Regions from separate parts of the Bradyrhizobium brasilense genome, predicted to be linked through region 2. Evidence: predicted binding sites of a transcription regulator. Region 2 holds the regulator's gene; each other region holds the start of a gene.

Region 1 (7,486 bases), 4.3 Mb from region 2:
CACGGCGGATCGTTGACCCGGAAATTGAGCCCGTGGGCGTTCAATATCTGCGGATCGTCGGTCCCCTGCGGCGGCGAAGCCGAGCCGTCGAACAGTGCCAGATAGGCGGTGATGCGGTCGGACAGATTGGCCTTGATCCGGATGCCGGGCACCGCGAGTGGCGGCGACGGCCCGCCGGCCGGCAGAATGGTGCCGACAATGCCGGGCCAGCCGAGCGCCGAATTGATGAAGATGTCGTCGTACTGGCTGTCGATGAACTCGACGTCCGAGCCCTGCTGGCCGACGCGCACCGAGAGTTTGCCGCCGAGCAGCTTCTGCTCGATCCAGAATTCATAGAGCCGCGTCGCCGGCAGCGACTCGACACCGGATACCAGGAACAGGTTGCCGACATAGCTCCGCGACAGCCCGTCGCCGTGAATCTGGTACATGTTGGCGTGGAAGGTCGCGCCGGTCCAGCCCACCGCCTTCTCGAGGTCGATGGTGGTGCCGAGATCGAGACGGCCGGTATAGGCCGCGCCGTTGCTGACGCCGCCGGAGACGTTGGAAAACCCCTCACCGATATAGGTCAGGCTGAACTGGTAGCCGGCTTCCTCGAGCGCAGCCCGCGCATCCGCAATCCGGTCGGCGACGGGCTTGTCCTCCGCATGCGCCGGCGCGCCGAGCGCGAGGGCCGCGGCCACCAACATCGCGCGGGAAAGAACTCTGCACATCGGGAATGCCGCGGTGCGCTCGCGCTATTTGACGATGCCGAGCCGCCGCATCAGCAGATAAGCCAGCAGCGCCGACCCGGCCAACAGGCCTGCGGCCACCAGAAATCCGCTGTCGACATCGGTCAGCGGCAATCCCTTGGTGTTCATGCCGAAGATGCCGGTGACGAGCGTCGGCGGCAGCAGCATCATGGTGACGACGGACAATGCGTGGAGATGCTTGTTGCTCTCCTCCTCGAGCTTGAAGCGCAGCTCCTCCTCGAGCAGGCGGCTGCGCTCGTGCAGTTCGACGATGTCGTGGTCGAGACCGTCGAGCCGCTGCGCGAGCTTGCCGGCCTGCAGCCGCAGCGCCGGGCTGAGATCGTCGGTGTTCTTCTGCTCGAGCCGGTGAAACAGCACGCGCAGGCCGGCGAGCTGGCGATGCAGTCGCACACAGGTGCGGCGCATCCGGCTCAGATTCTTGCGCAGCTCCGATCCGGTATCCTCGGCGAGCACCCGCTCCTCGATCGCATCGATATCGGTGCCGATCTTGTCCGCCATGCGGTCCATGGTGTCGGCGATCTCGTCGACGATCTTCTCCAGCAGCGCCGCGACGCTGCCGACGCGATGGCCGCCCTCGAGCACGCGGCGCGTCGCATCGGCGGAGCACAGCGCTTGATGGCGGCCGCTGACCAGGAGGCGTTCGGTCATCGCAAAGCGGAGAAAGCCGGTCTCCCGGGTGGCGGCGTCGACATCCCGCACCAGATCGGAAAACACGCCGTAGACGCAATTGTCGACGACGTGGATCTGCTGGAAATTGTCATTCGACAGCAAGAGGTCCCGCGCCAGCTGCGGGATGTGCATGTTGGCGAGCCATGCCCGGGTGCGAACGTCGGTCAGGTTGAAGTGCAGCCACAGCCTTCCGTCATGGCTCGGCTCGATCGGCGCATCGATCGGAAGTGCCTCGGCACGGCCGTCGTGATGCAGGCGGAACACCCAGACCAGACCAGGGACGGCCTCGCGGGTCAGCAGCGACCCGACCGGAGCGGGAGGTGGATCAGCCAGCATGGCCCGCCCCCAAGGCAATCGATAACGCAACCGCGCGAAATGACATGTTCAAGACCTCGCCCACGCGCAACGCTGAGCAAGCGCGTCCCTTCGACGCAACATAGGAGGACGCGCCTGTTACAGTTTTATGTCAGCGACCGCCCTACTCCGCGGCCAGGCCGGTCGGCGCCGCCTCCGCAGCCTCCTTGTTGTAGTCATGCACGACGCGGCCGAACGGCAGCGTCAGATCGGCGAGGAAGTGGTGCGCGCCGACGACACGCTTGACCGGGAAATCGGCGACCGGTGCATTGACATGCGGCACCAGGTGAAGCCGGCCGGGTCCGATCCAGGAGCCCTTGACGACGATGTCGGTCAAGTTGATCGCGACCAGCTGGCAGACCTCGAGATGGCCGTCGACGCCGGGGATCATCTTCAGATTAACTTGCGTCTTCGACAGCGTCGCGCGGGTGACGTCGCCATTGCCCGCCATGCTCTCGTGCTTGTAGCCCATCGTGCCCATCGCAACGAGCTGGCCGGCATATTCCAGCGTGCCGGTCAGCGTGTCCTTGACGATCTCGAGCTTGGGATGAGCGTACTTCTTCGGAAAGCCCCAGATCTCGCGGCCGGCCGCGATCGGCGGATCATCGTCGAGATACATCTGGCAGACGAAGTTGACCTCTTCGCCATGCAGGCGCGCGGGGATCACGAGGCCGGACTCGGTGTAGCTGCCGAAGCCGGAGCTGTCGGGCATCTTGATCCATTCGTAATGCACGATCGCCTGCTCGATCGGCTCCAGCGGCTCGGGCAGGCCGGCGCGGATCAACTCCGGATCGGTCTCATAGGTGATGACGAGAAATTCGCGATCGATGAAGCGATACGGACCGGCGGGATAGCTCGGGCCGGCGGCCGGCATCGACGGAAGCTTGAGCAGATCTTCCCTGCGCATCGCAATAACCCCCTGTTTGAAAAGTTTGCGCGGAAGCTAGCGGCCGAGATTGACAGCGATGTGAGGAATTTCCGTCAGGCGCATGACCGCTGTTACGCTTGCGTGACCCGCGTCGCGCTGCTGGGGCCAATGCTAACCATGCAGGCGGGCATGCCGGATGCGCCGTGCGCGGGCGCCGCAATTGTCATCACGGCGTCATCGGCGCGCTGAATTCTCGCCGCGAATTTCTGGAGTGTCTGATATGGACGCGCGAACCCCGCATTTCGACGACATCGATCACGCGACGCCGGGCTGGCGTCCGGAAGGCTGCGATCGTGTGGCCCTGGTCCTGCAGGGCGGCGGCGCACTCGGTGCCTATCAGGCCGGCGTCTATCAGGCGCTGCATGAATCCAACATCGAGCCCGACTGGGTGTGCGGCGTCTCGATCGGCGCGATCAACTCGGCGATCATCGCCGGCAATCCGCCCGAAAAGCGGCTGGAACGGCTGCACACGTTCTGGGATCGCATCACCAGCCGCAAGATCTGGCACTACACCCCGGACGGCGACATCTTCCGCAAGGCGCGCAATTTCACCAGCTCATGGCTGACGACGACGCTCGGACAACCCGGCTTCTTCACCCCGCACCAGACCAATCCGTGGTTCAGCCAGGCCGGCGCGCGCACCGCCACCAGCTACTACGACACCACGCCGCTGCGCGAGTCCTTGCTCGAGCTGGTCGATTTCGACCGCATCAATTCCAAGAAGATACGCTTCGCGGTCGGCGCAGTGAACGTGCTCTCCGGCAACTTCATCTATTTCGACAATGCCCATGACGAGATCATCCCCGAGCACATCATGGCGAGCGGCGCGCTGCCGCCGGCGCTGCCGATGGTGAAGGTCGGCACCGATCATTTCTGGGACGGCGGCATCGTGTCCAACACGCCGCTGCAGCATCTGCTCGACCAGGAAGACAACATGAACTCGCTGGTGTTCCAGGTCGACCTGTTCTCGGCGCGCGGCGCGCTGCCGCGGGACATCCAGGACGTGATGGCCCGGCACAAGGACATCATGTATTCGTCGCGCACCCGCTACAACACCGACGTCTATCGCAAGACCTACAATCTGCGCACCGCCCTGCACAATGCGCTGGGAAAGATCCCCGACGATCAGCTGTCGGACGAGGAGCGCCAGCTCAAGAAGGCAAACGCCCGGCTGCCGGGCATCACGCTATTGCAGCTGATCTATCAGCAGAAGGCCTATGAGGGCGACGCCAAGGATCACGAATTCTCCGGCACCTCGATGCGCGAGCATTGGGTAAGCGGGCACGAGGACACCAAGCGCTCGTTGAAGCGGCGCGAATGGATCAAGATGCCCGAGAACGGCATGGGCATCGTGATCCACGACGTGCATCGGGAAGCCGAGTAGACAAGGTCGTCATTGCCGGGCTTGACCCGGCAATCCATCCCGCTTCGAATGACTCATTCGATGGATGCGCGGGTCAAGCCCGCGCATGACGCGTTGAGGTCGAGGAGCCTTACGGCCGCGTCGACATGTTGCTCGGCGGCCCGGCCTTGCGGACCGGTTCGGCGAGGCGCGCGAACTCGCAGAGCAGCGAGCGCGTCTTGCGCGGGTCGATCACCTCCTCGACCCAGAACTTTTCGGCCGAGCGGAACGGCGAGCGCAGCTTGTTGAGGCGATCCTCGATCTCGCGCAGCTTGGCGGCGGGATCGGCGGCCGCATCGATCTCGGCGCGATAGGCCGCCTCGATGCCGCCCTCGAGCGGCAGCGAGCCCCAATAGGCCGACGGCCACGCATAGCGCATCGAGAAGCGGTTGGCCGGCTGATGCACCACGCCGGCGACGCCGAAGGCGTTACGGATGATGATGGTGCACCAGGGCACCGTGCTCTGGTTGACCGCCGCCATCGCCCGCACGCCATGGCGGATGGTCGCCGTCTTCTCCGCCTCGAGCCCGATCATGAAGCCCGGGCAATCCATGAGATAGACCACCGGCAGATGGAAGGTCTCGGCGAAGTCGACCCAGCGCACCACCTTCTGGCAGGCATCCGCGGTCCACGAGCCGCCATAGTGGAACGGATCGCTGGCGAGCAGCAGCACCGCCCTGCCCTCGATCCGCGCCAATCCGGTGATGATCGGGCGGCCGAAATTGGTGCCGACCTCGAAGAACGAGCCCTTGTCGACGACGGCATCGATGATCGGTCGCATCTTGTAGACCTGCCGGCGGTTGCGCGGCACGGCCTTCAGCAGCGATTCCTCGGCGCGTTCCGGATCGTCGGTGCAGGGAATGGTCGGCGGCAGATCGTAGACCGACGACGGCAGATAGGACAGGAAGCGCCGCGCATAGTCGAACGCCTCCTCCTCGGTCTCAACGGCCTGGTCGATCGCGCCGGCGCGGGTCTGGATGTCGGCGCCGCCGAGCTCTTGCTTGGTCAGATCCTGACCGAGGCGCTTCACCACCGGCGGGCCGGCGACGAACATCGCGGAGCTCTTGGTCATGACCGAGTAGTGCGTGGCGGCAAGCCGTGCGGCACCGAGGCCCGCGACCGAGCCGAGCCCGAGACCGACCACCGGCACGCGGGCCAAATTGGCGGTCGTGTACCAGTACCAGCGCGTACCGCCGACGCCGCCGGGTAGGTTGGCGGCGCCCCTGGTCTCGATCGTCTTCACCGAGCCACCGCCGCCGGAGCCCTCGATCACGCGAACGATCGGCAGGCGGAAGTCGTGCGCCATCTCCTCCGCCATCAACGGCTTGGCGGAAATCGATGCATCCGCCGAGCCGCCGCGCACGGTGAAGTCGTCGCCGACCACGACCACGGTGCGGCCGTCGACCCTGGCGCGGCCGAACACGCAGTTCGCCGGCGTCAGATGCTTGAGTTCGTTGCTCTCGTCGTATTCGGCGATGCCGGAGATGGCACCGACCTCATGGAAGCTGCTCTGGTCGACGAGCTTGTCGATGCGCTCACGAACCGTGAGCCGGCCCTGGTCGCGTTGCCGCTTGACCTTGTCAACGCCTCCCATCTCCCGCGCGAACGCTTCGCGGCGGGCGAGGTCGTCGAGTTCCGGCTTCCAGTTCATTCACTGCTCCCGTCTTGAGGATTTTGTTGTTGTTATGGGCGGTCACCGGAAGCGTCTTGCGCTCGATCCGATTGCTGAAGATGTCCCCGTCGGCGCCTTCGAGCAGGCTGCCGAGTGCGGCCGCGAGCTCGACCATTTGCGGCGCGACCTCGCGATGCAGCCGCGCCTCGTCATACATCGCCGAGAGCAAGCCGATCGTGGTGACCACATAGGTCTGATACTGCGGCGACCACAGCGGCACCGCGACGCCGTTGATGTGCGGGCTCCACAGGCCGCAGGCGACGACGTAGCCGTGCTCCTGCAAATGCCGGCGGTTGGCCTCGATGCGCGGCGTCAGCATCTTGGCGCTGTCGGGCAATTCGCCTTCCATCTCCGCGATCAGCGCGTCGCCGATCGCGGGATCGAGTGCGGCCGTATAGGCGTGGCCGGCCGCGGTGGTCGCCATCGAGATCCGGCTGCCGGTGGCCTCATGCAGGCCGAGCGCGTTGGCCGCGCGGGCGAACTCCAGATAGACCAGGTGAAAGCGGTCGGGGATGACGAAGCCCACCGTGCCGGGCAACTGATCGGCGACATCCTGCAGGCGCAGCCGGATCAGATTGCGCAGCTGCAGCCCCTTCATCATCGTGGTGCTCATCGCGACCGCGCTCGGGCCGATGCGATATTTCTGGTCGCGCGGCAGATAGACCAGCTGTCCCATCCGCGTCAGCGTGTGCGTCAGCCGTGACACCGTCGAACGCGGCAGGCCGCAGCGGTTCGAGATCTCGAGATTGCCGAGCCGGGCTTCGTGTCCCTCGAAGCACCGCAACACATCGAAGGCGCGCGACACCACCTGGATGACATCGCCATCGCCTGTCTCGCTGGCGAGCATTCCCTGCCTGCTAAGCCGTTCCGAGCGCCTTCCCATCTGTTTGGCTCCATTCCGTCTTGCGGAATAAAATTCCACTTGCAGAAGAAGCTACCTCAGGCAATCTGCCGCCACAACAAAAAGCCGTTCGCCGGATGAAATTTCCGCAAGACGGTATCGGAGAGTGGAATGCCAGAGATCAAGGTTGTGACCGAAGTTGCCGGGCGCGTTTGCGCGCTTCCTGTCGAGACCGGCAGCAGCATCGGCAATGGCGACGAGATTGCGTTCGTCGAAGCGATGAAGATGGAAATACCGGTCACGTCGACGACAGCAGGCAAAATCAAGTCGATTCTGGTCAAGATCGACGATGTCATCGCCGAAGGCCAGGCGGTCGCGATCGTCGAGACCTGAGATTCCACCCTTGCCGTCCAGCCGCGACAATCTGTCCGGTGATGCAGCGGCTGAAATCGCCGGCATGCGCCGGAGGTAGCGTTGCCATCGCCGGATCACGATGCAATCATCCGCCCGGAAAAGTTTCGCACAGCGAAACAAAGGGAGGAATTATGATCCATCGGCTGATGGCGCTCGCGCCTGCCGCTCTTGCCGGCATTTCGATCTTCGCTGCCCTGCCCACCTCGGCCGAGGACATCAAGCTGCCGCCGACCATGGCAGTGACCGCCTACGACACCGGCACCGCCGGCTTCAACATCGCGGTCGGCGTCGGCAAGATGATGAAGGACAAATACGGCACCGACGTCCGCGTGCTGCCGGCCGGCAACGACGTCGCGCGGCTCGCGCCGCTGCGCGCCAAGCGCGCGGTCTCCTCGGCAATGGGATCGGGGACCTATTTCGCGCAGGAAGGCGTGTTCGAGTTCGGCGCCAAGGAATG
Region 2 (7,486 bases):
TGCCGGACTCGGTCGTCAAGCTGATCGAGAAGACCTGGTCGTCGGACATCAAGAGCTAAGTCCGACGCTGCGACAGGACCTGTGCCGACTCGATCGCGGCACAGGTCGAGCGACCAAGACCCGGTCTCCATTACCGCGGCAACAAGCGCGGGATCGAGGCCGGGGTTCGCGCCTCAAGGGGCGTGGCTGGAACGACGACGCCCGGCCAAATGCGTCAGTGAAGATCGCTTCGGGGCGTAGCGGTTTGCGTGGCTTTTGCATACTAAAGAGGGGATTGGCGTGGCAGACATGGCTGTTCAGAGCGATGTGATGGAAGCCGCGGGACCTTACGATCGCGCCAAGGCCCTCAGCGCCTTCAAGCTCGGTGACCTCACCTTCTATTGGATCACCCGCATCTCGGCGATTTCGGTTCTGTTGATCCTCGGCGGCATCATCCTGTCGCTGATCGTCGGCGCCTGGCCGGCGATGAAGGAATACGGCTTCGCCTTCCTGTGGACGCAGCGCTGGGCGCCCTCGGCCGATCCGCCGGTGCTCGGCGCGCTCGGCCCGATCTACGGCACGCTGATCACCTCGGTCATCGCGATGCTGATCGCCATTCCGGTCGGCATCGGCATCGCCGTGTTCCTCACCGAGCTCTGCCCGCAAGTGCTGCGCCGCCCGATCGGCATCGCGATCGAGCTGCTCGCCGGCATCCCGTCGATCATCTACGGCATGTGGGGCTTCTTCGTGCTCGGCCCGTTCCTGGCCAACACCTTCCAGCCTTTGATGATCCGGATCTTCGAGGGCGTCCCGGTGTTGGGCGCGGTGTTCGCCGGCCCGCCGTCCTATCTCAGCCTGTTCAACGCCGCGCTGATCCTTGCGATCATGGTGCTGCCCTTCATCACCGCGATCTCGGTCGACGTGTTCAAGACCGTGCCGCCGGTGCTGAAAGAGGCCGCCTACGGCATGGGCTGCACCACCTGGGAAGTCGTTCGCAGCGTCGTGATCCCCTACACCCGCGTCGGCGTGATCGGCGGCATCATGCTGGCGCTCGGCCGCGCCCTCGGCGAGACCATGGCGGTGACCTTCATCATCGGCAACTCGTTCCGGATCTCGTCGTCGATCTTCGCGCCGGGCACCACGATCTCGGCGGCGATCGCCAGCGAATTCGCCGAGAGCGACGGCCTGCACCAGTCCGGCCTGATCCTGCTCGGCCTGCTGTTGTTCGTGCTGACCTTCTTCGTGCTCGCCGGCGCGCGGCTGATGCTGATGCGGCTTGAAAAGAAGGCGGGGAAGTAACGCCATGAACCCGATCTACAAATCCCGCCGCCGCAGCGACATCGTCATCCGCGCACTCTGTGTCGGTGCGGCGCTGTTCGGCGTCACCTGGCTGGCGCTGATCCTGATCACGCTGCTCTATAACGGCCTTGCCGGCCTCAGCGTGCAGCTGTTCACCCAGAACACGCCGCCGCCCGGCTCGACCGAAGGCGGGCTGCTCAACGCCATCGTCGGCTCGGTCATCATGACCGTGATCGGCGTCGGCATCGGCGCGCCGCTTGGCCTGTTCGCCGGCACCTACCTCGCCGAATACGGCAAGCACGACAAGCTGACCTCGGTGATCCGCTTCATCAACGACATCCTGCTCAGCGCGCCCTCGATCATCATCGGCCTGTTCATCTATGGTGCGGTGGTGGTGCCGATGCGCGGCTTCTCTGCGATCGCAGGCAGCCTTGCGCTCGCGGTGATCGTGATCCCGGTCGTGCTGCGCACCACCGAGGACATGCTGCTCTTGGTGCCCAATCCGCTGCGCGAGGCCGCCTCCGCGCTCGGCCTGCCGCGTTCGCTGGTGATCAAGCGGATCGCTTATCGTGCTGCGCGATCGGGTCTGATCACCGGTGTGCTGCTGGCGACCGCCCGCGTCGCCGGCGAGACCGCGCCGCTGCTGTTCACCGCGCTGTCGAACCAGTTCTTCAGCCTGGATCTGACCAAGACGATGGCCAACCTGCCGGTGACCATCAATAACTTCGTGCAGAGCCCCTACGCCTACTGGAAAGAGCTGGCGTGGAGCGGTGCGCTGCTCATCACATTCACCGTGCTCGCGTTGAATATCGGCGCGCGTATCCTTGGTGCCGAAAGGGCCGCAAAATGACCGAGCTTTCCGTCTCCACGACTGCCGCAGGCCACATTCCGCAGGTTCCGCTGCCGGAAGCGCCGCCGAAAGTCACGGTGCGCAATCTCAACTTCTATTACGGCGAGCACCACGCGCTGAAGAACATCAACCTGACGCTCGGCACCAACCGCGTCACGGCGTTCATCGGCCCGTCCGGCTGCGGCAAGTCGACCCTGCTGCGCATCTTCAACCGGATGTACGACCTGTATCCGGGCCAACGCGCGGTCGGCCAGCTGATGCTGGACCAGACCAACATTCTCGACCCCAAGCTCGACCTCAACTTGCTGCGCGCGCGGGTCGGCATGGTGTTCCAGAAGCCGACGCCGTTCCCGATGACGATCTACGAGAACATCGCCTTCGGCATCCGCCTCTACGAGAAGATCTCGAAGTCCGAGATGGACGACCGGGTCGAGAAGGCGCTGCGCGGCGGCGCGCTGTGGAACGAGGTCAAGGACAAGCTGAACGCCTCCGGCCTGTCGCTCTCCGGCGGCCAGCAGCAGCGCCTGTGCATCGCGCGCACCGTGGCGGTGCGCCCCGAGGTGATCCTGTTCGACGAGCCGTGCTCGGCGCTCGACCCGATCTCGACCGCCAAGGTCGAGGAACTGATCCAGGAGCTCTCCGAGGACTACACGATCGCGATCGTCACCCACAACATGCAGCAGGCGGCGCGCGTCTCCGACAAGACCGCCTTCATGTATCTCGGCGAGCTGATCGAGTTCGACGACACCAACAAGATCTTCACCTCACCGAGCGATCGGCGCACCCAGGACTACATCACCGGCCGGTTCGGTTGACCGGCGCATGATCCGGAAAAGTGGAAACCGGTTTCCGATCAGGTCATGCTAAAATTCAGGACACGAAACCATGATCCCCGGGATCATGGTTGAGGGAGACAAGCGATGGCTTCTGAACATACCGCCAAGGCATTCGACAGCGACCTGCAGGAGTTGACCCGCCTGGTCGCCGAGATGGGCGGCCTGGTCGAACGGATGATTACCGAGTCGGTCGACGCGCTGATCCGTCGCGACGTCGCGCTCGGCAAGCGCGTGGTCGCCGCCGACATCGAGATCGACAATCTGCAGCGCAACATCGAAGAGCGCGCGGTGCTGACGATCGCGCGCCGCCAGCCAATGGCGATCGACCTGCGTGAGATCGTCAGCGCGATGCGCGTCGCCACCGATCTCGAGCGGATCGGCGACCTCGCCAAGAACATGGGCAAGCGCGTCGCGGCGCTGGAGAGCGATTTCCAGCCGCTGAAGCTGATCCGCGGCCTCGAGCACATGACCGACCTCGTGCTGTCGCAGGTCAAGTCGGTGCTCGACGCCTATGCCGCGCACGACCTGCCGGCGGCGATGAACGTCTGGAAGGGCGACGAGGAGGTCGATGCGATCTGCACCTCGCTGTTCCGCGAACTGCTCACCTACATGATGGAAGATCCGCGCAACATCTCGTTCTGCATCCATCTGATGTTCTGCGCCAAGAACATCGAGCGGATCGGCGATCACGCCACCAATATCGCCGAGACCGTGTTCTACATGATCGAGGGCCAGCAGATCACCGACAAGCGCCCGAAGGGCGACATGACCACTTTTGCCACCACGGTGCCGGGCAACTGAGGCATGATCGGCAAGCACGGAACCGGCAAGAGCGAAACTGGATGATCCTCGCGACAAATCGTTTCCGCGGGGACTATGCTCAAGGAAGTAAGCGTTTCGGTTTGCGTCTGGGCAACGGATCACCACAGAGAAAGAACTTAAACCGATGAGCGCACGCATTCTGGTAGTCGAAGACGAGGAAGCGCTGACGACGCTGTTGCGCTACAATCTCGATGCGGAAGGCTACGATGTCGAGACGGTGGGGCGCGGCGACGATGCGGATACAAGGCTGAAGGAGCGCGTTCCCGACCTCGTGGTGCTGGACTGGATGCTGCCGGGCCTGTCCGGCATCGAACTGTGCCGCCGCCTGCGGGCGCGGCCCGAGACCAAGCAGCTTCCGATCATCATGCTGACCGCGCGCGGCGAGGAAAGCGAGCGCGTGCGCGGGCTTGCCACCGGCGCGGACGATTACATCGTCAAGCCGTTCTCGGTGCCGGAGCTGCTGGCGCGGGTGAAGGGCCTGTTGCGCCGCGCCAGCCCGGAGCGGCTTGCGACCGTGCTGACCTACGGCGACATCGAGCTCGACCGCGAGAAGCGCCGCGTGGCGCGCTCGGGCCGTCCGATCGATCTCGGGCCGACCGAGTATCGCCTGCTCGAATTCTTCCTCGAGCATCCCGGCCGCGTGTTCAGCCGCGAGCAACTGCTCGACAGCGTCTGGGGCCGCGACATCTACATCGATGAGCGTACCGTCGACGTGCATATCGGCCGCCTGCGCAAGCTGCTCAATCCGGGCCGCGAGCAGGATCCGATCCGCACCGTGCGCGGCGCCGGCTACGCGCTCGACGACCGCTTTGCCAAGGCCGAGCCGCAGCCGTAACGGCCATGCGGCATTCATAAACCGCAACACGGCGTCGTCCCGGCGAAAGCCGGGACCCATACGCCGCGGCCAGCGCAATCGGCACGCGGCCAGACGGCTTTCTAACAACACGCATTAGTGGTTATGGGTCCCGGCTTTCGCCGGGACGACGCCGGTGATGTAATGGGCTACGCATCACACAAAAAAATCCCCGCTTTCGCGGGGATTTGTTTTTGAGGTCTTCCGTCGTTTTCCCGAGTGCTCACTTGATCTGCGGTTTCGCCGACGGCCGGCGGCGATCGGCGGCGGGCTGGTAGGCGACGCGCGAGTGATGCGCGCAATAGGGCAGGCCGGCGAGCGCCTTTCCGCCGCAGAAGAAGAATTCCGGGCTCGAGGGATCGCCGACCGGCCAGTGACAGGTGGCCTCGTTGAGCTCGAGCAGCGACAGCCGCTGGCTCATCGGCACCACATTGTCGTAGGAGATCGGATCGGGCTCCATCTCGACCTCGAAGGCGTGCGCCAGCGCGGTGTTGCCCCGCGAAACCGGACGCGTCACCCGCATCATGTGCTGGGCCGGGCGGGCCTTGCGCTGACGCGGCGCGGCCGTGGAGGGTGCCTTGGCGCGGCCGGAGAGGCCGAGCCGATGCACTTTGCCGATCACGGCGTTTCGCGTCACATTGCCAAGTTCCGCCGCGATCTGGCTGGCCGACAGGCCGGACTCCCAGAGCTTCTTCAGCTGCTCGACGCGATCGTCGGACCAGGTCAATACAGTCATCGCATTCTTCCCTTCGCGTAGCGCCGGCCAATCATTGGAGCGGCGCTGCGAGCCAATCTGGACAAATATCCCTGCGGCCAGAATCCCTTAGCCCTCGCCGGGCACGGTGTTGCGCCCGAACGTTTACGCGAGACACAAAGGCTACTTAGAGGGTCCAGTACCGCCGCACGAGATGTCGTACCCGACAGGCCAAACGCTACAATATGGCGTGACTCTGGCGCAAGAGTCCGCGGTCGTGCGTCCACATGTTCCCGCACAGTTAAGCATCGCGATGAGGCTTTTCCACCGCACCGGAATGCTCCGGATTGCGCTCGTTTCGCATTGCAGGAAGGCCACTTCGTGGCGATTGACACCTACCGACCGCAGCATAGAATGCCCGCCACGTGCCGCCCGCAAAGGCGGCCGTTTTGTTTTCCGAAGCTGGCCGTTGCTGCGCTGGCGTCAAGGCGCAGCGGCAATTGTCGGCTTAAAAACCGTCAGTGAACGCCATGACCAACGCTGCCACGTCGCATCTGCTCCCCGTCTTCGCCAGGGTCGATCTCGGCTTCGAGCGCGGCGAGGGCGCCTGGCTGATCGCAACCAACGGCGACCGCTATCTCGATTTCACCTCGGGCGTCGCGGTCAACGCGCTCGGGCATGCGCATCCGCATCTGGTCAAGGCGCTGCAGGAACAGGCGACCAAGCTCTGGCACATGTCGAACCTGTTCAAGAGCCCGGACGGCGAGGCGCTTGCCGCGCGGCTGTGCGAGCAGAGCTTTGCCGACTTCGTGTTCTTCTGCAATTCCGGCGCCGAAGCGATGGAGGGCGTGATCAAGCTGGTCCGCCACTATCACTTCTCCAAGGGCCATGGCGAGCGCTACCGCATCATCACCTTCGAGGGCGCCTTCCACGGCCGCACGCTGGGCACGCTGGCGGCGACCGGCTCGGCGAAATATCTCGAAGGCTTCGGCCCGCCGATGGACGGCTTCGACCAGGTGCCGCATGGCGACATCGAGGCGGTGAAGAAGGCGATCGGCCCGCACACCGCCGGCATCCTGATCGAGCCGGTGCAGGGCGAGGGCGGCGTGCGCTCCGCGCCGCAGGCGTTTTTCAAGGCGCTGCGCGCGCTGTGCGACGAGCACGGCCTGCTGCTCGCCTTCGACGAGGTGCAGACCGGCATGGGCCGCACCGGCGAGCTGTTCGCCTACAAGCGCACCGGCGTCACGCCGGATGTGATGTCGCTGGCCAAGGCGCTCGGCGGCGGTTTCCCGATCGGCGCGGTGCTGGCGACCGCGCAGGCTGCGGCCGGCATGGCGCCCGGCTCGCACGGCTCGACCTTCGGCGGCAATCCGCTCGCGGTCGCCGCCGCCAATGCCGTGCTCGACGTCATGCTGAAACCCGGCTTCTTCGAGCATGTGCAGAAGATGTCGCTGCTGCTCAAGCAGAAGCTCGCTTCCGTCGTCGACCGCTATCCCGGCGTGCTGTCGGAGGTGCGCGGCGAGGGGCTGTTGATCGGCGTCAAGGCGGTGGTGCCGTCGGGCGACCTGATCGCAGCGCTGCGCAACGAGAAGCTGCTCACTGTCGGCGCCGGCGACAATGTGGTGCGGTTCCTGGCGCCGCTGATCGTGACCGAGGCCGAGATCGACCAGTCGATCACCGCGCTCGAGCGCGCCTGCTCTGTGCTGTCGGCGGCGCAGCCGAAGAAGGCGGCTGGATAATGAGCAAGCCGGTCCGTCACTTCCTCGATATCAACGAGCTGCCGCTCGGCGAGCTGCGCAACATGCTGTCCGCCGGAGCCGCCATGAAGGCGAAGCTGAAGGCGCATGAGAAGGGCAGGAAGCCGCTCGAAGGCAAGACGCTGGCGATGATCTTCGAGCGCCCGTCGACCCGCACAAGGGTGTCGTTCGACGTCGGCATGCGCCAGCTCGGCGGTGAATCCATCATGCTGACCGGTGCCGAGATGCAGCTCGGCCGCGGCGAGACCATCGCCGACACCGCGCGCGTGCTGTCGCGCTATGTCGATGCGATCATGATCCGCATCCTCAACCATGACGCGCTGCTCGAGCTCGCGGCGCACGCCACCGTTCCCGTCATCAACGGCCTGACCCGGCGTTCGCATCCCTGCCAGGTGA
Region 3 (7,486 bases), 3.4 Mb from region 2:
CGGCTCGCGCGTGAGGTCGCCGACCGGCGTGTCGCTATCTGCCTGCGGCGAGGATTCGATCAGGCCATCGCGGCCGAGAATGTCGGTCACCCGCGGCGTGGCGGCCTGCGAGGCGTCCGCGGTCGCCGGCTGCTCCGGCACAAAGCCTTCCGCGAGCTGCGGATCGAGCAGGCGATGGGTGTAGTCGAAGGTCGGCCCCAGGATCTGGCCGCCTGGAACGTCCTTGAAGGTCGAGGAGATCCGCCGCCGCACCTGCATCTCGCCGGTGTTGACCGGCTCGGTGGCGCCAAAGCGCGGCAGCGTGGCGCGGAAGGCGCGGACCAGGAAGATCGCCTCGATCATGTCGCCGCGCGCCTGCTTGATCGCGAGCGCCGCGAGCTCGCGATCGTAGAGCGAACCTTCGGTCATCACGCGATCGACACCAAGCGCGAGCTGCTCGGAAATCTGTGCCAGCGTCACCTCAGGCACCTCGCGGTCGCCGCGCCGCTCATGCGCGAGCAGCCGATGGGCGTTCTCGATGGCGCGCTCGCCTCCCTTGACGGCTACATACATCGCTCACACTCCGCTTGCGATCAGCCGCGTGGTGCGCGGGATCGCCACAATGGCATCGTCATGGACCAGTACGACATCGATGCCGCGCGGGAACAGGGCTTCGTTGATCGCAAGCCGCTGGAACAGGTCGCGCGGCTTGATCATCGCCTGCAGCACGGCGCTGCCGTCGATGCCGGGTCCTTTCAGCTCGAAGGCCGGCCCCTGCGACAGGCTGTCGACCTGCAGGATCAGTGTGGTCGACCGGTCAGGATATTCGCTGCTGCCGAATGCGAAGCGATCGAACGCCGGCAGGCTCGCGGCATCGCCGATCAAAGCGAAGCTCGCGATCGAGGAATCGGTGATCACCGGCGCGCTGGCGTGAAACTTCAGCCAGCGGGCGACGTCCGGCGTTGCCGACATCGCGGCGTCGAGCCAGATCGGTGTGTCGTGATCGAACAGCGTCAGCGCGATCGCGGCCGAGCCGCGCATCATGCCGGCCGGCGTTCCGACGTCAGCGGCGACGCGCTGCACGCTGCCCGGGCGCGCCATCGCATCCATCACGGAACGGAAAGTCGACTGCGCCGACAGCACCTTGTCGGCAAAGCCCGCGGGCATTTCGGCAATCGTCGTCATTGCATCATCCCTCACCGCGCACCATCGTGTAGAAATCAACCCGCGTCGCCGCGGTCTCAGCGGCCTTGCGGCCGCGTTCGGCGTTCATGGCGACGCGCAGCGGCGCAATCACCTTGGCCTCCACCTCGCCGGACAGTTCCGCCGACTGCACCATGGCGTCGCACAGCGCGATCATCTGCGCCTTCCGCGCGTCGCGGCCGAGCGTGTAGCCGAAGCCGACCTCGCCGGTCGCAAGCCGCACCGCCGCGCGCGACACCGTCGCCTCGCCGAGATTGAACGGCGCACCGTCGCCGCCGATCCGCCCACGCAGCATCACAAGGCCGTTTTCCGGCTCGCGCAGGTTCTCATGCGCGGGCAGCGCGATCGCCGCCAGCCTGCCTGCGATGTCCGTAGCGGCGGCGTGCGCCAGCACCGTCATCGCGGCCTTGCGCTGGGCCTGTTTGCTGTTTGGTCCGGTCGAACTCATGGTCGAACTCATGGGCAAACCTTTGGGCAACCTTGCTTGCATCAAGTTGTCTATGATACTAGACAACTTGATAGCGGAGCGCCATGACTGTTTCGTGACAAACCAAAGATTTCTGGTATCACCGCGCCATGAGCATGCAGGAAAGTTCCGGCGTCGCCTTGTGGCGGCAGGTCGCCGACGGCATCGAGCGCGGCATCGCTGACGGTCGCTTCGCCGCCGGCGAAAAGCTGCCCGGCGAGATGGAGATCGCCGAGACGTACCGGGTCAACCGCCACACCGTGCGGCGGGCGCTCGCCGCATTGGCCGAGCGCGGCCTGGTGCGCGCGGAACGCGGCAGCGGCACCTATGTCGAAGCCCAGCGCCTCGCCTATCCCTTGCGCTCACGCACGCGGTTTTCCGAGATCGTCGGCGCCGGCGGCCACGAGCCGCGCGGCCAGCTGATCGATGCGAGCAGCGACACCGCCAATCGCGAGATCGCGCGCGAGCTCGGCCTGAAGATCGGTGCGCCGCTGATCCGGATCGAAGCGGTGCGGCTCGCCGACCGGACGCCGATCTGCGTCTCCACCACCTGGCTGTCGGCCGAGCGGTTTCCCGATGCCGGCAGCGTGTTCGCCAACGTCCGCTCGATGACGAAGCTGCTCGGGCATTACGGCGTCAAGGACTACCACCGCGCCTCGACCCGGATCACCGCGGCGATCGTCGATGCGACCGACGCCGCGCGGCTCGACCTGCCGCTGGGACGGCCGGTGCTGGTGGTCGACGCCACCGACGTCGACATGCTGGACCAGCCGCTGGTGACCAAGCGCTCGCGCTTCGCCGCCGAGCGCGTGGAGTTTCTGGTCGAGAACGGTTGATCTTTCTCTGCTCCCTCGCCCCGCTCTTGCGGGGAGAGGGTCGGGGTGAGGGGCTGTCTCCGCGAATCCTGGAAGCTGTGAGTACGCCGAGAGTCCCCTCACCCGGAATTTGCGCTACGCGAAAACTCCGGCCTCTCCCCGCGCGCGGGGAGAGGCGAAAGAGAAGCTACACCACCGCCCTTTGCCCGATGATGGCAAAGCGCAGCTTGCTCGAGATGAAGTCGATCGCGGCAACCGCGATCAGGATCATCAGGATCAGGAACGACACCTTCTGCCATTCCAGCACGCGGATCTGTTCGGCAAGCTGCAAGCCGATGCCGCCCGCGCCGACGATGCCGATGATGGTGGCCGAGCGGGTATTCGACTCGATGAAGTAGAGCACCTGCCCGGCGATCACGGGCAACACCTGCGGCAGCAGGCCGAAGCGGATCTCGTGCAGCGCGTTGCCGCCGGACGCGCGGATGCCCTCGACCTGCTTGCGATCTGCGGCCTCGATCGCCTCGGAGAACAGCTTTCCGAACGCGCCGAAGTCCGACACCATGATCGCCAGCACGCCGGCAAACGGGCCGAGGCCGACGACGTTGATCCAGACCAGCGCCCAGATCAGCGTATCGACGCCGCGGATCGAATCCAGGAAGCGGCGCACCGGAAAGCGGATCAGGTTCGAGGGGATGATGTTGCGCGCCGCCAGCAGGCTGACCGGGAGCGCCAAAACCGCGGCAAGCGTGGTGCCGAGCACCGCGATCGACAGCGTCTCGCCGAGCGCCTGCATGTAGAGCGGGAACGACGAGCCCGGATTCGGCGGGAGCATCAGCATGGTGATCCAGCCGAGCTGGCCGAGGCCCGCGATCAGCCTGGACGGCGAGAAATCGAGATCAACCAATCCGAACACGAAGATCGCGAGCGCCGCCACGATCATGGCCGGCATCGCCAACCGTGCCGATGCGGGACGTTCGAAGACGCCGGGGTACTTCGCGCGCAGTTCCGCGGTGTCCGGCCTCGGCATCTGGCTCATCGACGGGTCTCCTTGCCGAACAGCCGGCCGCGCAGCCAGCCGGTCGAGATGTCGATGATGAAGACGGTGACGATGATGGTGATGAGGATGGCGCTGACGTCGGAATAGTAGAACTTGCGGATCGCGACCACCAGCTCCTGGCCGATGCCGCCGGCGCCGACGAAGCCCATCACCGACGCCTCGCGGACGTTGATCTCGAAGCGCAGCAGCGCATAGCTGGCATAGCCGGCCGAGACCTGCGGCAGCACGGCAAAGCGCATGCAGGACAGCCAGCTCGCGCCGGTGGAGCGGATGCCCTCGACCGGCTTCATGTCGGCATTCTCGACGATCTCGGCGAACAGCTTGCCGAGCGCCCCGGTGGTGTGGATCGCGATCGCCAGCACGCCGGCCATCGGCCCGAGGCCGAACGCGATCACGAAGATCAGCGCGAACACGATGCCGGGGACGGTGCGGGCGAATTCCAGCAGGCGGCGGATCGTGAAACGTACCCACGGGCCGGGCGAGGTATTCTGGGCCGCGAAGAAATTGAGTGCGAAGGCGAGCACCGCACCCGTCAGCGTGCCGACATAGCTGATCAGGATCGTCTCGCCGAGCATCTTCAGCCACTTATGCCAACCCCAGAACCATTCGGCGGGATCGGTCCAGACCCGCGCGCCGGAATCCAGCGTCAGGATGCGATCGAAATAGCTGACGAAATTGCCGAAATAGGTGAACAGCGTGCGCAGGTTCACTTCCGCGCCGAACGCCGCGATCACCAGCACCGCACAGAATGCCGCCGTCGCCAGCGCGGCCTTCAACCGCTTGCGTGCGACGGACTTGCGGTAGGCGTCCTCCAGCGTCGCCAGTTGCTGCGCTGGAAGAATGGATACGGCGGTCGCCATCGACGCGTGCCAGTCCGGTTCGGAGTTGAGTGGAGAGAAAGGGCCGGGCTATACGCCCGGCCCTCGTGACGTCAGGCGTGCGATCAGCTCGCCTTCTTGCGCAAACCGTCGACGAACTTGATCAGCTCGATGGTGCCGTCCCAATCCTTGGTGGTGGCGGGATGGAAGCCCTTCTTCTGACCGTCCGACAGACGGTCGAAGGCGGCCTTGTCCTTGGTCGGCGCGTCGAAGAAGGCCTTTGCGATCGCAGCCTTCAGGTCCTCCGGAAGATCGGTGTTGTACGCATAGGGGCCGTTGATGATCAGCGCCGACTTGTGGATGATGCGGAAATCATCCTTCTTCATCGCCGAGCCGTCGGCATTCTTCAGCATGCCCTTGGTCAGCATCTGGGCGAGCGTGGAATCGTCCTCGTTGGTCCACTGGTTGGCGGCCACATCAACGGTTCCCTGCGACAGCGCCAGGACGGCGTTCTCGTGGCTGCCGGTGAACACGACCTTGCCGAAAAAGCCTTCGGCGTTCGCGATGCCCATCTTGTTGAGTTCGAAGCGCGGCACGTTGTTGCCGGACGTCGAGTTCGGATCGACCAGGCCGAGATTCTTGCCTTTCAGGTCCTCGACGGTCTTGTACGGGCTCGACGCCTTGACGAAGAACACCGAGTAATAGCCGGTCGAACCGTCGGCGTTCATATCGTTGGCGAACGCGTCGGTCTTGACGCCGGTCAGGCGCGCGCGCGAGAACGAGGCCGAGCCGTAGCTGGCGATCTGGATGTTGCCGGCGCGCTGGCCTTCGATGACGGCCGCGTAGTCGTTGGCGATGCGCAGTGTGACCTTCACGCCGAGCTCCTTCGACAGATACGCCACGAACGGCGTCCAGCGCTCGGTGACGCCGGAGGCGTTTTCGGCCGGCACCACCGCGAAGGTGAGCTCCGGATACTTTGCCTTCCAGTCCTGCGCGGAGGCCGAACCGGCAAATGCCAGCGCGGCGGCGCCAGCCAGAATGATGCGACGAGTGAACATGACTACCCCTCTTTTGTTGTAGTTGCACCTGTTGGCCGGGCAAAATGCCCGGCCTCCCAGATTGAAAAATGCGCGACGCTCAGGCCGCGGCTGCGGTGCCGAGTGCCGGCGCAGTTGCACCGTCGGGCGCGGGCAGCGGTGCTGCGCCGATGACGTCATTGGCCTCGAGGTCATAGAGCTCGCGGGCGATATGGTCGGTGAGCGCCGCGGGTGCGCCATCGAACACCACGCGACCCGCGGCCATGCCGACCAGGCGGTCGCAATAGGTCCGCGCCAGGTCGAGCGAGTGCAGATTGCAAAGCACCGTGATGCCGAAATGCTTGTTGATGCGCAGCAGCGCGTCCATCACGATCTTGGTGTTGCGCGGATCGAGCGAGGCGATCGGCTCGTCGGCGAGAATGATGTCGGGCTCCTGCACCAGCGCGCGCGCGATCGCGACGCGTTGCTGCTGGCCGCCGGAGAGCTGGTCGGCGCGCTGTGCCGCGAGCTGGGCAATGTCGAATTGCTCGAGCGCCGACAGCGCCAGCGCCCTGTCCTGCTCCGGCCAGACCTGCGCCAGCGAGCGCCATGACGGAATCTGGGCCAGCCGGCCCATCAGCACATTGGTCAGCACATCAAGGCGGCCGACCAGATTGAACTGCTGGAAGATCATCGCCGAGCGCGCGCGCCACCGCCGCAGTTCCTTGCCGCGCAACGCGGTGACGTCGGTGCCTTCGAACAGGATACGGCCGGAGGTCGGATCGGCGAGACGGTTGATCATCCGCAGCAGCGTCGACTTGCCGGCACCCGAGCGGCCGATCACGCCGACAAAGCTGCCCGGCGCGATCGAAAAGGACGCGTTGTCGACTGCGGCTTTCGTGCCGAAACGGCACGTCAAACCTTCCACCACCAGCATGTAATGCTCCAACCGCGCCTCGTTGGGCCATCGCTATCCCCGGCGTTTTACAGTTATGTGACGACAGCGCTGCGGTGCGGCGATCGTCCACACCCCTCCCTTGTCGCTCCCTTGCCGTCATCGCAACGTCATGATGTTGTCATCAAGCATCCCGATGACGAGCGCGCATCCCCCGGAAGCCCAAGATTCTTGAAGATTTGCGGAGGCCCTGATGGCCGGAAAAACACTCTCGGTTGTGCCGACCGTCGACCCGACCGCGTCGGTCCGTGAGAGCAAGCTCGGCAAATATACCGAGGTCGGCGCGCGCACGATCCTGCTTGAAGTCAGCATGGATGACTATTCCTACGTCGTGAACGACAGCCAGATCACCTACACCTCGATCGGCAAGTTTTGCTCGATCGCGGCGATGACTCGCATCAACCCCGGCAACCACCCGATGCATCGCGCGACTCAAGCGCATTTCACCTACCGCGCCAGCGCGTATTTCCCCGGAGAGAGCGACGACACCGACTTCTTCAACTGGCGACGTGCGCATCACGTGCATATCGGCCATGACGTCTGGATCGGGCACGGTGCGATCCTGTTACCAGGACGGAACATCGGAACCGGCGCTGTCGTCGCCGCCGGCGCGATCGTGACCAAGGACGTTCCCGCATACACCATCGTTGCCGGTAATCCGGCGCGGCCCGTGAAGCGGCGCTTCTCCGAGACGATCGCCGACCGCCTCGCCGCGCTCGCATGGTGGGACTGGGATCACGAGACGCTCCGCCGCGTCCTGCCCGACTTTCGCAAGCTCGCGGTCGAGGAATTCCTCGACAAGTACGAGGCCGAGGCCGTATCCCAATCACAGAACAAACAACGGAGCGCCGCATCGTGACGGACATTTTCATCGAGGGCGGGCGCACGCTGGTTGACGGCGCCTTGGTCGAGACCTCGCTGCGGACCGCTGGTCGCGACATCGGCGCGCTCGACGCCGAGCAGGGGCGCGCCGCGCTTCACATCGATGCCAGTGGCCTCCTGGTGCTGCCCGGCATCATCGACCTGCACGGCGATGCGTTCGAGCGGCAGATGATGCCGCGCCCCGGCGTCGACTTCCCGACCGACGTGGCGCTGATCGACAGCGACCGGCAGGCGATCGCCAACGGCATCACCACCGTGTTCCACGGCACGACCTGGTCGTGGGAGCCCGGCCTGC

Evidence for each region. Region 2 encodes PhoB, which activates phosphate uptake and scavenging genes when phosphate is short. Its sites were predicted from a motif close to TGTCATNNANCTGTCAT; they were not measured.
Region 1: a site for PhoB is predicted at 2,862-2,878, ahead of QA635_RS25320 (acetoacetate decarboxylase). Genes of this name have one in related genera too.
Region 3: a site for PhoB is predicted at 1,714-1,730, ahead of phnF (phosphonate metabolism transcriptional regulator PhnF). Genes of this name have one in related genera too.

Annotation. Positions count from the first base shown of each region.
Region 1 is NZ_CP121669.1:5,358,302-5,365,787, forward strand. It holds gene QA635_RS25310 (carbohydrate porin) at 1-686, opposite strand, end outside; gene QA635_RS25315 (transporter) at 735-1,754, opposite strand; gene QA635_RS25320 (acetoacetate decarboxylase) at 1,897-2,679, opposite strand; gene QA635_RS25325 (patatin-like phospholipase family protein) at 2,921-4,084, shown strand; gene QA635_RS25330 (acyl-CoA carboxylase subunit beta) at 4,194-5,753, opposite strand; gene QA635_RS25335 (IclR family transcriptional regulator) at 5,683-6,657, opposite strand; gene QA635_RS25340 (acyl-CoA carboxylase biotin carboxyl carrier protein subunit) at 6,787-7,008, shown strand; gene QA635_RS25345 (TAXI family TRAP transporter solute-binding subunit) at 7,161-7,486, shown strand, end outside.
Region 2 is NZ_CP121669.1:1,092,432-1,099,917, forward strand. It holds gene pstS (phosphate ABC transporter substrate-binding protein PstS) at 1-59, shown strand, start outside; gene pstC (phosphate ABC transporter permease subunit PstC) at 289-1,278, shown strand; gene pstA (phosphate ABC transporter permease PstA) at 1,283-2,128, shown strand; gene pstB (phosphate ABC transporter ATP-binding protein PstB) at 2,125-2,943, shown strand; gene phoU (phosphate signaling complex protein PhoU) at 3,049-3,765, shown strand; gene phoB (phosphate regulon transcriptional regulator PhoB) at 3,911-4,621, shown strand; gene QA635_RS04940 (GcrA family cell cycle regulator) at 4,863-5,375, opposite strand; gene QA635_RS04945 (aspartate aminotransferase family protein) at 5,864-7,072, shown strand; gene argF (ornithine carbamoyltransferase) at 7,072-7,486, shown strand, end outside.
Region 3 is NZ_CP121669.1:6,636,375-6,643,860, forward strand. It holds gene QA635_RS30990 (carbon-phosphorus lyase complex subunit) at 1-552, opposite strand, end outside; gene phnH (phosphonate C-P lyase system protein PhnH) at 556-1,164, opposite strand; gene phnG (phosphonate C-P lyase system protein PhnG) at 1,169-1,630, opposite strand; gene phnF (phosphonate metabolism transcriptional regulator PhnF) at 1,759-2,484, shown strand; gene phnE (phosphonate ABC transporter, permease protein PhnE) at 2,651-3,499, opposite strand; gene phnE (phosphonate ABC transporter, permease protein PhnE) at 3,496-4,380, opposite strand; gene phnD (phosphonate ABC transporter substrate-binding protein) at 4,464-5,396, opposite strand; gene phnC (phosphonate ABC transporter ATP-binding protein) at 5,476-6,291, opposite strand; gene QA635_RS31030 (transferase hexapeptide repeat family protein) at 6,503-7,168, shown strand; gene QA635_RS31035 (alpha-D-ribose 1-methylphosphonate 5-triphosphate diphosphatase) at 7,165-7,486, shown strand, end outside.